One region of the Blautia sp. HCN-1074 genome, then DNA from elsewhere that is predicted to be linked to it. Evidence: riboswitches for the same ligand, from Rfam matches in the RefSeq annotation. Region 1 holds a riboswitch; the other holds the start of a gene.
The links. A riboswitch is a leader RNA that binds a small molecule or an ion and turns the genes downstream of it on or off. The one in region 1 is predicted to bind cyclic di-GMP.

Region 1 (8,037 bases):
AAAATGAAGCGAAAGAGTGATTTGGTCTTGACTGTTCTGTTTTTTGTGCTTTCCATTTTGGCATTTGTTGGATTTGTTAGCCATCTTTTAGAGGTGAGAATATGAAAGAACAATTACAACTGAAAAATCACTTAAAGGAAGTTCGCACAGAAGCAAATCTTTCTCAAGCTCAGCTTGCAGAAATGGTAGGGGTATCAAGAAATACCATTAGTTCTATTGAAACAGGACAGTTTAATCCAACTGCAAAATTGGCTCTAATTCTTTGTATTGCATTGGACAAAAAATTTGAGGAACTATTCTATTTTTAGGAGGTTATTATGGAAAATATTATAATGTTGATTTTGGGAGTGTTCATATCTGTTGTGGGAATTGTAAATATCAAAGGCAATATCAGCACAATTCACTCTTATAATAGGCGAAAAGTAAAGGAAGAAGATATACCAAAGTATGGAAAAACAGTCGGCACAGGAACGCTGATTATAGGAATATCTCTTGTATTAGGTTTTATTGTTTCGTTTTGGAGTGAAATAATTATAGATTATATCATTCTTCCAGCAGTTATTGTCGGATTAGGCTTTATATTGTATGGACAGTTCAAATACAATAAAGGAATTTTTTGAGAATCAGGGAGGTATAAAGATGGAATTGAACACAATATCAGGTCTGGCGATAGCGGGAGTTATCTGCTCCGTTGTCCTCTCGATGGGGGTACCGATTGCTTTGTTCATTGCAGGAAGGGTGAAGCTTAAGGCAAGGATTTCCTCGTTCTTTATCGGAGCAGGAACCTATCTGCTGTTTGCCATGCTGTTGGAGCAGCTGCTGCATGTTCTTGTCATTCAGTTCTGCGGACTGAACGCACAGAGCAGGCCATGGTTTTACTATGTGTACGCGGCTTTGGCTGCAGCGGTTTTTGAAGAGACCGGAAGACTGATTGCCATGAAGTTCTGGATGAAGAAATGGCTGGATTTTCCAAATGCACTGATGTATGGAATCGGGCATGGCGGTGTGGAGGCCATTCTGCTCGGAGGACTCTCCGGAATCAGCAATCTTGTGTCCATGCTGATGATCAACAGCGGAGCCATGCAGAATACGCTGGCGGCACTTCCTGCTGAGTCTGCAAACCAGACCGTGTCACAGCTGTCGGCCCTATGGACAACACCGGCACCACTCTTTTTTGTAAGCGGAATCGAAAGAATCAGTGCCATCATTCTGCATATCGGGTTGTCACTGCTGATCTACCGGGCGGTAAAGGCAGGCAAATGCAGGACAGCGGCTTTTACAGCGGTTCTTGCATATGGGATTCATTTTATTGTGGACTTCTTTGCCGTGGCAGGTCCGGCGCTTCTTCCCATCTATGTGATTGAAATTGGTGTCTTTGTGATGGCAGCCGGAACTCTTGTTATGGCGCTGAAGATGGGAAGGATGGAAGAACTGTGAATTCCAGTTTTCTGCTATCATAAAACAGAATATATCTGACAGAACGCACCGTAGAAATACGGTGTTTTTTGTTACCCAATAGGAATACTTTCAGAAAGTGCCAAAGGTTGGAAAAAAGAATTGAATATGATTTCATGGAATGGAGCTGCAGAAAAATATGATATTCGTGACTGGGCACCAGAACATGAAAAAATGGGAAAAGGAATTACTTTATCTCAAGAAGAGGCAGAAGCTCTGTATGAGTTACTGGGTAAAACTCTAAAAAAATAGTTGTAATTAAATAAGCCAAAGACGTTTGATTGGGTGAACAGTTAAATGTCTTTGGCTTTCTTCGTAGAAATATAAATTTAATCCAACTCTGCCCCTAACTCATACCTCCAATATTCTGCCGCTTCATACTCTCTAGGTTCTGAGAGTATCCCTCTATATAACGAAACGCTCAGAGGCTGTTTTACAGTGGGGTAAAAGAAAAAATATCAAAAAATCGATGATTAATGGTAAGCTTGTGATAGAATGAAAAAAAGAGAAAAGCATAAAGGATGCAGTTGAGGAGAATATTTGTTATGATTAGAAAGTTGCTGAACGGAGATATCGATAGAGTCGCTGACATATGGTTAAAGACAAATCTGAAAGCACATTATTTTATTTCCAATCAATACTGGAAAAGTAATTATGAATTAGTGAAAGAAATGATGTTACAATCCGAAGTCTATGTGTTTGAAGTGGATAAAATGATACAAGGATTTGTAGGACTAAATGATGAATATATCGAAGGTATTTTTGTCTCTGATGAAATGCAGTCATGTGGCATAGGTAAATTTTTATTGGATTATATTAAGGATAAAAAAGTTAGCTTACGATTAAATGTATACCAGAAGAATGCCAGAGCAATTTCTTTTTACCAAAGAGAAGGGTTCATTATTCAATGTGAAGGCTTGGATGAAGCTACTGGTGAAAAAGAGTACACTATGCTATGGAAACGAAAATAGAAATCGGAAGTTGTAGTAAAGGAGGTTTACAATGGGGTTTTGGATTTTTATGTTGATTATGGATTTGCTTCTTCCATTTACGATGATTGGTTTTGGAAGATATTTTATGAAAAAGGCTCCAAAGGAAATAAATTCAGTATTTGGATATCGGACTTCGATGTCTATGAAGAACAAAGACACATGGGAATTTGCTCATAAATATTGTGGTAAAGTCTGGTATGTCTGTGGAATGGTTATGTTGCCGATAACAGTAATATTCATGCTTTTAGTGATTGGAAAAAATGAAGATTGTGTTGGGAGTATAGGAGGAATTATCTGTAGTGTTCAACTTATTCCTTTAATTGGGTCTATTCTCCCAACAGAAATAGCATTAAAAAAGAATTTTGATAAGAATGGAACAAGACGATAAATTCTAGTTTGACGGAGTAATAGATATGAAAATCCGAGAAGTGAATGAGAATAAAAAGCAATTTATAGCATTATTGTTATTAGCTGATGAGCAGGAAAATATGATTGATCACTATCTTGAAAAAGGTACTATGTATGTACTTGAAGATGGTAATGTAAAAGCTGAATGTGTCGTTACTGATGAAGATAATGGAATACTTGAAATTAAAAATATTGCAGTTGATCCTCAGAATAAAGGACAGGGCTATGGGAAAGCATTGATTGACTTCCTTGTAAGTAAATATGCAGATAAATATTCTATTTTGCAGGTTGGAACAGGTGACAGCCCGTTGACCGTACCGTTTTATGAAAAATGCGGATTTGTCCGATCTCACAATATTCCGAATTTCTTTACGGACAATTATGACCACCCAATTTATGAGTGTGGTGTACAGTTAATAGATATGGTATATTTGCAAAGATGTTTATAACTTCCGGTTTGCAAACTAATAAAATTCTGAGAAAGGAGGGTTGCCGATGTACGCACAAATCATCCCGGATATCACTTTACAGACGGTTGGTGGTAAAACTGTTATTGTGGTAGAGATTTTTGAGGGCAGACAGCAGTTGCGCTCCTGGGGCATTTTGATTGAGCGTGATGGAAAAGAGTATCCGTCTAATGCTTTTGCTATTTTGACTGGCAACAGAGGACTTCATGTTGCAACACAATGTGGTGTGTTCAAAGGTACAACGAAAGCAGTATTTGTTGACCGTAGAGAATATACCGGTCCGCTTTGGGAGCAGATAGATGAAGCATTTCAGTTTGTTTTGAGAAATATTCATTTGGGTGCTACCATTGTGGGAATTTATCGGCAGGATGTTTATTTTGAGAATTTCTATGACGGTATTTTACAGGTAGCAAATATGCAGAAATTCTTCAAAGAACATTCTGATGGATTCCATACTACAGAGGCCAAAGGCATCTGGAAGGAATATACGGAAAGTTACTATCGGATGGATACCTATTACAGGTTGTTCCATCTGAGTTTCCAAAAGAGCCTGGAGACTTCTACTTTATACCCACTGGTTTTCACAACTTTTATGTGACAAATACTATTGACTGTGATATTATGGAGATGATATAAGCGAAAATGACTTTTGCGGAAACGAAAGTATCTTCATTTTTTATTTACAAATATGTTTTTTGATGGAATTGTATGTTTGCCAAATTGATAATTAGTATTTTCCCCTAATACATATACAATGAAGATATGTAGTAGAGGAAATGAAGTATAGTCACTTGCAGATAGAGAAGCATATTGCGGATAAAATAACATCTTTATGTGAAAAGCGTGATATCAGTAAATACAGATTATCGCAGTTTTTTCAGGAAGGTAATTTAGAGAATCTGACAGAAAAACAGAAAGAAGTTCTAGGGATATGGAACGATCTGAATGCAAATGAGCAGGAAACAGTAATGTCAATGCTTCGTGGACTTCGGAAGTAGAAGAACAGTTCGAGTATATATATCGGCTGTTCTTTTTTTGTTTTCAGGCGTTAAAACGGTAATGTTTTCTTGTGTACAGTAGAGCGCTATAGTATAATAAAATCAGTTTTTTTGCATAAGTTTAAAAGCTATATCTATAATAAGGAAATCGGCAAACCAGATGAAAGTCTGGGACGCAAAGCTACAGGGCCTGTAAAATGGCAGCCAGTTGCATAAAATGAGGTGCACTGTTTGTCTGACAGTGCTTTTTTGTGGTGTTATTGTTACTGTTCACATGCCACTATTCCGCGAGGCGTTTTGGCATGTATATGCCAAAATCCCGAGACATACAGCGCGAATTTATGCGATTAGCATAAATTCTGTGCATCGCGAAGCGTGTTACTGGGCACGGAGTGAACAGTAACGTGTTATTTCATAGGCGTAACTATAATAATTTTACTGGGAGAGAGAAATATATGAAAATGAATAAATCAGTATTGCAAAGGGGTATCATTTTTATATTGTGTATTTGCATCCTTTTTTCAGTCTGTCCGGTCTATGCTTTTGCAGCAGAAAGTCAGAAAGAGAAAATTGTCAGGATTGGTGTACCGGATGATACATATGATAAGATAAATGAAAATGGAAAAAGAAGCGGATACGGCTATGAATATCTGCAGAAAATCGCAGGTTATACCGGGTGGAACTATGAATATGTAGATTGTACATGGGAAAATTGTTTTGACAAATTAAAAAATGATGAGCTGGATATTATAGAAGGAATCTCTTATACGGAGGAACGGGCAGAGAATATGCTTTTTTTCGGTATTCCAATGGGAGATGAAAGATATTGTATCTACGTAAAACCCGATCATACAGACATCTCATCCTCTGACACTGCATCTTTCAATGGGAAAAAGATTGGAGTGCTTATGGATTACCTGCCGGAAATGGTATTGAACGAGTGGGAAAAGAAATATAATCTGCATATACAGCATGTCAATGTTTCAAATAATGAAGATGCTTTAAAGAAAATTGCAGACGGAGAAATTGACGGTTTTGTATCGTTAGAGGATTCCCGTCTGGGTGGGTACGGAATGGCGGCCTTAACGAATATCGGAAGTTCAAAAATATATTTTGCAATCGGCCAGAGTTATTCTGATTTAAAGACAGAGCTGGATAATGCTATGAGAAGGATCACAGATGATGATCCTTATTATGCAGATGAACTGCATAAGCAGTTTCTATCAGTGGACAGGGTATATTTTCTGACGGGAGAAGAACAGAAATGGCTGTCAGAGCATGGAGCAATCAAAATCGGTTATTTGATAAACGATGGCGGGGTCAGTACTCTTGATACAGAAACCGGAAAAGTGAGCGGCCTGATCACGGATTACATCCAGCTTGCACAAAACTGCCTGGAAGGGCAGACTTTGAAATTTTATATCAAGTGGTATGATTCACAAGAGGATATGCAAAAAGCGTTGCATGATGGAGAAATTGATATGATTTTTCATGTGATGCAAAATACGAATGCTGCCGAAGACCTGGGCTATGATTTAACAGATACTGTCTGGAAGTACAATATGGCGGCTGTAACGGTTAAAAAGAGTTTTGATGAAAATGCTGAAAATACGGTTGCGATACCAAGAGAAGACAGTGATTTGAAGTTTTATGTTTCCTACAATTATCCACAGTGGCATACTTTACAATTGGTTTTAAAACAGAAAATGCTGTAAGACAATTCTTTGTGTTGTGTTTCTGGCGGCCCCGGTCAGGGCGGCAGATTCAGATGAAGATATTGATACGGCAGTGCAATTTTATTAAATTAGGAGGTTGACAATGAGATGTATAGAGAAATATATTTGACAGACAGACAGACAGACAGACAGACAGACAGACAGACAGACAGACAGACAGACAGACAGGAGATTTAATATGATCGCGAGAGCAAAGAAATATGTAGCAGTATTACTGGCTTTTGTATGCGTGTGTATGATATTTTCTCCCCAGACTGCATATGCAGCCGAGGACAGTTCGCAGCATGAAACTGTCAAAGTCGGTTTCTTTGCCATGGATGGTTATCATGTGATGGATGAAGAAGGCAACCGCAGTGGGTATGGCTATGATTTTCTTCGGCTGATGGCCCGTTATTGGGATGTAGATTACGAATATGTCGGATATGATAAGAGCTGGGATGATATGCAGCAGATGCTTGAAGATGGCGAGATTGACATGGTAACATCTGCCCGCAAAACACCGGACAGAGAAGAAAAGTTTGATTTTTCACGTCCGATCGGAACCAATTATGGGATGCTGACCGTCCGCAGTGACAACAGCACGATTGTGGACGGCAATTACAGCACTTACAACGGTATGCGTGTGGCGCTTTTGAACGGAAACACCCGGAATGAAGAGTTTGCGGATTTTGCAGACGACAAAGGATTTACATATGTTCCATCTTATTTTGATACGACCACAGAAATGGATGAAGCCCTTCAGAGCGAAAAAGTTGATGCGATTGTTACCAGTTCTCTGAGAAAAACAAACAATGAGCGAATCGTGGAGAAATTTGGCAGCAGCGATTTCTATGTCATTGTTAAAAAGGGCAATACAGAATTGCTGAATGAGATCAATTATGCAATCGACCAGATGAATGCAGTTGAGGGTGACTGGAAAACGACACTTTATAATAAAAATTATGAAAGCATAGAAACTAAGAATCTGGAATATACGGAGAAAGAAAAAAGTATTATTTCACAGTATTCCAAGGACAATCCGCTTCATGTTCTGTGTGATCCGACCCGTTATCCATATTCTTATAATGAAAATGGTGAGATGAAGGGTATTATCCCGGATTACTTCCGGAAAATTGCAGACTATGCCGGGATTTCCTATGAGTTTCTTACACCTGCCACCAGAGATGAGTATATTGCTTATCAGAAAAATAAGGAAACCACAGATATGAGCATCGATGCGCGCCTGGAAACAGATAACTATGCTGAGACGAAAAAATGGGGGATTACTGCACCTTTCATTACGATGCAGCTGGCAAGGGTGACACGGCGTGACTTTGATGGAAAAATTAATGTTGTTACTACTGTTGACCAGACAGCATCAAATTCAATTGAAGATGCAATGGCACCCGGTGCAGAAAAACTGATGTGCAGTACCCGACAGGAAATGATGGAAGCTGTCCGTGAGGGTAAAGCAGATGCTGCCTTCGTCTACTATTACATGGCACAGGCGTTTGTGAACAGTGACACTACGGGCACCATGACATATACTCTGCTGGAACAGCCTACATTCACCTACCGCATGGTAATTTCATCAACTGAGAATCATGCGCTGGCTGGTATTCTGACGAAAGCAATGTATGCCATGCCCCCAAATCTTGTTGAAGATCTTGCAGCACAGTATACCACATACAAAGCAACAGAGCTGACATTTGTTGACTGGATACGTCTGCATCCTGCTGTTACTGTTTGGGTTCTTCTTATTTTTGGATGGCTGCTGACTGCTATGGCTGTGATAATGGTGCGTCTCAGTGCAAGAAAAAAAGCTCAGAAGACGGCCCAGGAGAAAGCTGAGAAAATGGCGGAATTGGCAGAGCATGCACAGGCTGCAGACAAGGCAAAAACAGCATTTCTGTCACATATGTCCCATGATATGAGGACACCGATGAATGCAATCATAGGATTTACCGGTATTGCAATGAAAAACAATCCGTCAGACAAAGTG
Region 2 (8,037 bases), on a different contig from region 1:
TTCCTCCACTGTAATCTGTACTTCAGAGAATATCTGCCCGCGCTTTATGCCGGAGGAATTCGGACTAAATTATAATACAAAGAATAAAAATCAGAAATAAATTGCAGAAATATACGCTGCATGAAATGAAGCACATAGCAGTTAATATACAGCCAATGGAGGAAAAACAAAAATGGGAAGCATTGTGATTGGAGTTGCCGGAGGTTCCGGCTCTGGTAAATCTACTTTTACAAACAGGATTAAAGATTATTTCGGAGATGATGTAGTTGTTCTTTATCATGACAACTATTACCGCAGACAGGACGGAGTTCCTTTTGAACAGAGAGTAACTGTAAATTATGACCATCCGGATTCACTGGAGACAGAGCTTCTGGTAGAGCATCTGAAGCAGTTAAAAGAGGGAAAATCAATCGAGTGCCCGGTTTATGATTATACGAAACATAACCGTTCTGACAAGGTGATCAGAATCGATCCGAAACCGGTTATTCTTGTAGAGGGAATCCTGCTTCTGGCAGATCCGAGAGTGAGAGACCTTCTGGATATTAAAGTATATGTAGAAGCAGATGCAGATGAGCGTATCCTGCGAAGAATCTCACGTGACGTAGAAGAACGCGGAAGAGATCTCAACGGCATTATCAAACAGTACCTGACTACTGTAAAGCCTATGCATTACCTTTACGTAGAACCGACCAGATCAAAAGCTGATATTGTTATTAACAGCGGTAAGAATGATATTGCATTCGACCTGTTTGTCTCAAAAATCCGTCTGTTGCTGGATAAAAAGGAAGATTGAGTGTAAAAATAAAAGCAAGTTTCTAAGTTCATCAAGATATAGTGAACTTTGGAAACTTGCTTTTTGTAAAAAATTTTATAACGGTTTAACAGTTCTGTATTCTGAAGCCTATTGATGAAAACAGCTTGTAACCAGATCAGGTAAGCCTGTTGTTTCAGTTGTGAAGAGCAATAGACAGTTAACTATTTGTCAATAATGTGAATTATATCCTCACATGACTGAAGTCACGTGCTTCCAGACGCTTTAGGCGTCAGACTAAATATCGGCGGATACGCCTGTAACTTAGGTTTGCGCAGATATGCGCTTTTTCCCATGCCAGATATGGCAGGTCCCCACATTACAGGTAGTCCGCTGTATATCTGCCTGCATCTATGCAGCCATTAAGAGTCCCATCTCAGAACTGAGTTCCCTTAGATCTGCATAAACACATGAGGTTCTACGCTTTACTGCAGGGACTTTTGCCTCCAGCAAAGACCTTTCCGTTGCCGGAAGGGGTTTTAAAAGTTCACGGATAAAATATCTGGCCCCGATATTATAAGAAGCTGACAAGTCACAGTTATATCTTTTTCCCGTCTGAAATGCGCAGAGGCTGTGATTTCTCCAGTCACGCAGGACTATCCCTGATCCATCATACGCAAGCCTGCTCGTATTCCATGCACAGATCCTGGATATGCGCATCCCTTTCCTGTTCGTTGTGTGAATCAGATGTTCTGCTGCATTAAAGCGTTTTTTTGCTTCCGGGATCATTTTCAGTTCTGCCCACACCTGTTCATAGATTTCCGTCAGATAGCTGACCGCCTGACGATAGATTTCCAGTGTCTGGCGGATTGGGATATTCTGTTTTCGTATTTCCACACCATAACTGGATACCGTCTGCATTTTCTTCTCCTCTGAACTGTTTTTTTATTTTGTGCTATGAACAAATAGTACCATAGATATCTTATTCTGTAAACATACGTTCTTTTTTTGACAAAAAAATTGCGCGTCTAACTCATCACTGAAGTAACGAGAATGCGACGCGCGGTCATTCAACAGGAATATCATCTCTGGCATCCAGATCATTGATATATTTTCTTGTTTCCGCAACGATCACATTTGACAGAAGCAACACAGCCACGAGGTTTGGAATTGCCATCAATGCATTCAGGATATCGGCAACGGTCCATACAAGATTCAGGGAAATAACCGGTGCGATCGCGGCAACTGCGATATACAGTACGCGATAAGGAATCAGTCCTTTTTTACCTGTAAAATATTCCACACATCGTTCACCGTAGTAAGCCCATCCAAGAACTGTTGAGTAAGCAAAAGAAATAATGCCGACAACCAGGATCACCGGACCAAGTACCGGAATCTGCTGAAATGCCAGAGTGGTAAGCACACCGCCATCTGTGATACTTCCCATATCAATGGAAGGATTTTTCATAATACTTGTGACGAGAACCAGACCTGTCATGAGACATACAACAACGGTATCCCAGAAAGTTCCGGTGCTGGAAACCAGTGCCTGACGTACAGGATTTCTCGTCTGGGCGGCAGCTGCTGCGATAGGGGCAGAACCCATACCTGACTCATTGGAAAAAAGGCCTCTGGCAATTCCGTACTGCATTGCCATCATAATACCGCGTCCAACCAGTCCGCCGGCAGCAGCTCCTGGGGTAAATGCCATCTTGCAAATCGTTTTTACTGCCGGAATAATAAAATCATAGTTGATTCCCAGAATGATCAGACATCCAAGTACATAAAAGAAAGCCATGAACGGAACCAGGCGTTCACATACGGTTGCGATTGATTTGATGCCGCCAAAGATAACAAGTGCTGTCAGTGCGGCAACTGCGATTCCGATAAAAACCGGAGAGATATTCAGATTCTCATTACATACAGTTGCAATTGCATTTACCTGAGTAGCACATCCGATTCCAAAGGAAGCGAAGCCGCCGAAGAATGCAAAAAGCAATGCCAGCCATTTCATATGTAACCCGCGTTCCAGTGCATACATGGCACCGCCCTGCATACGTCCGTCTTTCGTTTTCACACGGTATTTGACAGCGATAAGAGACTCGCTGTATTTCGTGGCGATTCCGAAAATGCCTGTCAGCCAGCACCAGAGAACAGCACCAGGACCACCCAGCGCGATAGCGGTTCCCACACCAATGATATTTCCGGTTCCAATTGTAGAAGCGAGAGCAGTGGTAAGTGCACCAAATTGACTGACTTCGCCTTCTGCCCCTGTATCTTTCGTGACAGATAATCGGATAGCTGTACCGATTTTTCTCTGGATCACACCTGTGCGGACTGTCATAAAAATATGAGTCCCGAGAAGCAGAAGAATCATCCACCATCCCCATACAAGACCATCCAGTTTGTTAATGAAATTTGCGACAGAATTAATCATAGGCTTCCTCTCCTTTTTATGAATTTATGTGAGTAAAGAAAAGAAGATACATCTTTGAACTTTAAAGATACCGTTTTATATAATAAAAAATTAATGTTATATAAAAAAAAGCATACATACACGATAGTTCATGTGATGTACGCCTTTGTACGGTTCGTCTTTTAGTTACACACATATACACAGATACAAATATCTGTCTGAAATTAAAGATTAATCTCAGTAGTTAAATGTAATTATACTGTAAAAAATATAAAATTGCAATAAATTTTCCATGCTCTTCCTTAGTATACGAAAACTTCCAGTGTATTATTCTTCTAGCTTCATATACTAGCATTGCAACACCAAAACAATCAAAAATGAAAACAACAACCAAGGAGGAAATTGATATGTCAAACACAAAATCTTCTAACCAGGCAGCTGTACCAGAAGCAAAAGGTGCGTTAGACCGTTTCAAATTCGAGGTTGCAAACGAATTAGGTGTACCGCTTACAGATGGATACAACGGTAACCTGACATCCAAACAGAACGGTTCAGTCGGCGGATATATGGTCAAGAAAATAGTATCGGAACAACCATTGAATTTTAGATTTATGTTTTATATCATGATTTAAGCGTCAAAAGCTCATACCTATTCAGCAGTTATCTTTTACAGATTCTTTTCATTTTCTGACAAAACGGGAACAGCGAATGCTGGAAAAATCATGGGCAAAATATTTTGCTGATGAGATATTCCCAAAGATCGGTGAAAAACCGTATGCTGAAAACGGAGATAAGCAGGGAGGTTGTTTACTTGTATCTGAAAATGAATTAGACAAAAGCAGGATGACATGGTAGAATATAACAGCCAATTTAATAGAAAATCAACCGAAACCATTTTGCTGGTTTTTATTTTTAATTTTGTGCCATTTAAACGATTTAAAGAATGAGAATATGTTGGATTTACTATATCATTTATATGAGCGTATTGTAAAATACAAATTGACATATTTTTCGGGGGGCTATAATAGAACTAAAGAAAGTAAATATTTTAGCAAAACAGATGAAAGTCTGTGACGCAAAGCTATAGGGCCTGTAAAATGGCAGCCAGTTGCATATGAAATAGCAAAGGGATACTATGGTTAATTAGTAGTAGTTTCTTTGCTTTTTATTATGGTTTAGCTTATCTGAATAGAGTAACAGAGAAAAGAAATAGAAAGATTAAGTAAAAAAGATAACGGAGATTAAAGATGATAAAAAAGGAGGCTGACAGGCAGAACTACAGTATCCTTGCAGGAGAAGGAGCTATTCTGCGGATTTTAAAAGAAATATTCCGATCATTGCTGTGACTGCCAATGCCTTTAAGAGTGATGAAGAATATTGTGCTGAAGCAGGAATGAATGCTCATCTTTCAAAGCCTTTTGATATAAATAAACTAATGGAAGTACTTACATCCCTGTTGGACTTAGAATATACGGAGGATAAAAATGTTCAATAAAGAAAAGCAAAGTGAAAATAATATCTTTTCACTGGATAATACAAAGTTAAATGAAAACTGTCAAAAAATCGTACAGGATGCAGTGAGCGAACTGAATATTGTTGGATTCATGACAGGATATTATGATGAAAATCTTACAATTACACAGGTCAGTTCACACATGTTGAGGAATCTGGGATATACGTTTGAAGAATTTCAAAAGAAAACATCAGGTTCTCTGAGAAATCTTTTATATGGAGAAAACCAGACCTTTCTTGAATACGACAGGTTCCAGCGCCTTCAAGGGTGTGGAGAAGGACAGATGCTGATGAGCGATGGCACACCTGTATTTGTCCGTATGTGCAAGAAAGATGCCATAGCAGATGATGGAAAGCAGGTATGGGTATTGTCTGTTCAGATTGACTGGATGCAGCAGAATCTGAAACTGATCAATAACGTGATTCATTCTGGGATGTGGCATTTTGATTGTGACAAAAGCGGAAATATTAAGGAAGTGTGCTGGAGTCATGAGTTTCGCACGATGCTTGGGTATCATGACATTCTTGATTTCCCAAATAAACTGGAATCGTGGTCAGATTTGTTACATCCAGAAGACAAGGAAGCAACACTTGCACTGTTAGAGCAAGCAATTCAAGACAAAACAGATAGTGTGAAATATGACTGTGAATACCGCTTGAAGATGAAAGATGGTTCCTATCAATGGTTCCGGGCAAATGCCGAGACAACCAGACGTCTGGACGGAACAGTACGTTTTATTGTCGGTACATTCATAAATATTGACAAGAGAAAGCAGAGCGAGATGAAAGCACAGAGAAATGAGGCATTTCATCGCGCCTATACAGAGGGAAATATCTGCGAGTATTATGTAAATCTAAAGGATAATTCTTTTGAGTCACTAAAAGTAGAGGATTCTCTTCTGGAGATTTTTGAAAAGAGCCATACATGGGATGAACTGATTCAGGCATACCTGGATAATTATGTTGTTGATGAGGACAAGGAAGCGGTTTCTCATTTTTACAACCGTAATTTTATTGTTGAAAAACTGAGTGAAGGTTCAAAAGAAATTAACCTTGAATGCAGAATACGGATACAAGGTGATGAACACTGGGTTCGTAATGTCCTTATGAGAGGAGAAGAAAATGACGGTTCACGCTATGCAATGATCTTCGTCCGGGATATTACAGAAGCCAGAAAAGAAATGGAAAACATATTGGAGCTGACACGTAAGAATGATGCGATGGATCTGCTTCTTCAGGGAACAATGCGTCTGGTCAATCGTTTTGCTATGTGCAATCTGGAAGATGATACTTATAAGTTTTATAGTCTGCACGGAAAAAAGCCACCATACGATGCTTACGGAACATATCATGACCTGATCAGGAGGATTGCATCCCGCTATAAAGTGGTGGCAAAGGATGAAACGATTGACAAAGTGATTTCAGCAGATCATATCCGTGGCATGATTAGAAGCATGGATGATATTTATAAGCTGGAATATTGTACGGAAGATGAAAAGCATTTTAAGAGCATGGCTTTCATTCCTTTGTCTTGGAAAGACGGAGTACTTGAAAAGGTGCTGTTGATCGCACAGGATACCACTCAGGAAAAACTTGCGGAGATAGAATCGAGGATTGCTTTGAAGGATGCTTATGAAGCGGCTAACAAGGCAAACAGGTCAAAGACAGAGGTTTTATCAAATATGTCTCATGATATTCGGACTCCGATGAATGCAATCGTTGGTATGACAGCCATTGCCGGAGCAAATATTGATCATCCGGATCGTGTGATTGATTGCCTTGGAAAAATAACCAAGTCGAGCCGTCATCTGCTTGGTTTGATTAATGAAGTACTGGATATGTCACGCATTGAAAATGGAAAGATCGAACTGACGGAAGAAGACTTTAATCTGGCTGAACTGGTAGATAACTTGATCGCAATGACACGTTCCGAGATTGAAGCTCACCATCATGATTTTGAAGTACGGCTCAACAAAATTGAACATGAATATGTAAGAGGAGACAGTTTAAGAGTACAACAGATATTTACTAATATTATGAGTAATGCCATCAAATATACCCCAGATGGCGGCAAGATACTGTTTTCTATTACGGAAAAGCCTACCACTTCCCTGGGACGCCGCTGAAAAACTGTTTTTTCATACTATATACAGTGTCTCAAAGTTGATTGATGTACTTTATTTTGTGCTAATTTATACGCAAAAAGGACTTTTTCAGTGGCCTTCCCTGGATATAGGATGCTATGAGTTTGTGATTCAAGACAACGGTATGGGAATGAGCGAGGAATTTCAAAAGGTTATGTTTGACCCGTTTACTCGTGAAGATGATAAACGCATCAGCGAAATCCAGGGAACCGGTTTGGGAATGGCAATCACAAGAAATATCGTCAATATGATGAATGGAAACATTAAGGTAGAAAGCAAGCTGGGAAAGGGAAGCAGATTTACCGTTACTATTTTCCTTCGTCTGCGGGATGAAAAGTCAGAGACTATTGATGAACTGGTCAACTTGCCCGTGCTGGTTGTGGATGATGATAAGATATGCTGTGAAGGAACAGTGGCTATTCTTAATGAGATTGGAATCGACGGAGAGTGGGTACTGTCAGGAAAAGAGGCAGTAGAGCGTGCAGTGAAACGTCATGAGAATGGCAATGATTATTTTGTATATATTATTGACTGGCAGATGCCGGGAATGGATGGAATTGAAACAACAAGGCAGATACGCCAAAAGATAGGACCTGATGTTTCTGTCATTGTTCTGACGTCCTATGATTATACAAAAATCGAAGAAGAAGCCAAAGCAGCAGGAGTAGATGAATTCATTTCAAAACCGTTGTTCCGCTCAAGACTTACCGCAGCACTGCAAAAAATAATCTCCGGAAAGCCGAGTCAGGATGCAAGAGATTACCTGAAAAATATCGCTGCAAGTGATTATACAGGAAAGAAAATCCTTTTGGTGGAAGATAATGAACTGAACAGAGAAGTTGCAGCTGAGATCATAGGTATGACAGGTGCTGAGATTGAAACGGCTGTAAATGGAAAAGAAGCTGTAGATAAGGTGGCAGATCATCCAAATGGATATTATGATTTGGTCTTTATGGATGTGCAGATGCCGATTATGAATGGGTATGAGGCGGCTACAGCTATCCGTTCCCTGCCTAAACACAAAGGTGAGCTGTTGCCAATCGTTGCAATGACGGCAAATGCATTTACGGAGGATGTGATACTTGCAAAGAGTGCAGGAATGAATGAACATATTGCGAAACCTCTTGATATGGAAAAATTGAACAGAATGTTGCACGAATGGATGTAAGCCACGATAATAAAAAAATCAATTTACAGATGAGTGATAATTAAGA

Region 2: linked by a shared signal. The riboswitch ahead of WKT11_RS15875 (PAS domain-containing sensor histidine kinase) and the one ahead of WKT11_RS09515 (transporter substrate-binding domain-containing protein) in region 1 are both predicted to bind cyclic di-GMP.

What each region holds. Positions count from the first base shown of each region.
Region 1 is NZ_JBBKBP010000009.1:9,419-17,455, forward strand. Features, by position in the region: gene WKT11_RS09465 (DUF6442 family protein) at 1-105, shown strand, start outside; gene WKT11_RS09470 (helix-turn-helix transcriptional regulator) at 102-308, shown strand; gene WKT11_RS09475 (hypothetical protein) at 318-620, shown strand; gene WKT11_RS09480 (YhfC family intramembrane metalloprotease) at 640-1,437, shown strand; gene WKT11_RS09485 (YdbC family protein) at 1,516-1,707, shown strand; gene WKT11_RS09490 (GNAT family N-acetyltransferase) at 2,001-2,426, shown strand; gene WKT11_RS09495 (SdpI family protein) at 2,458-2,835, shown strand; gene WKT11_RS09500 (GNAT family N-acetyltransferase) at 2,861-3,304, shown strand; partial or broken gene WKT11_RS20000 (ATP-binding protein) at 3,429-3,698, shown strand; gene WKT11_RS09510 (hypothetical protein) at 4,099-4,320, shown strand; cyclic di-GMP riboswitch class I at 4,461-4,536, shown strand; gene WKT11_RS09515 (transporter substrate-binding domain-containing protein) at 4,776-6,035, shown strand; gene WKT11_RS09520 (hybrid sensor histidine kinase/response regulator) at 6,235-8,037, shown strand, end outside.
Region 2 is NZ_JBBKBP010000023.1:3,158-11,194, reverse strand. Features, by position in the region: gene WKT11_RS15905 (carbohydrate kinase family protein) at 1-100, shown strand, start outside; gene udk (uridine kinase) at 173-793, shown strand; gene WKT11_RS15895 (hypothetical protein) at 1,163-1,672, opposite strand; gene WKT11_RS15890 (alanine/glycine:cation symporter family protein) at 1,818-3,188, opposite strand; gene WKT11_RS15885 (alpha/beta-type small acid-soluble spore protein) at 3,575-3,799, shown strand; gene WKT11_RS15880 (hypothetical protein) at 3,876-4,022, shown strand; cyclic di-GMP riboswitch class I at 4,208-4,283, shown strand; gene WKT11_RS15875 (PAS domain-containing sensor histidine kinase) at 4,652-6,805, shown strand; gene WKT11_RS15870 (response regulator) at 6,723-7,991, shown strand.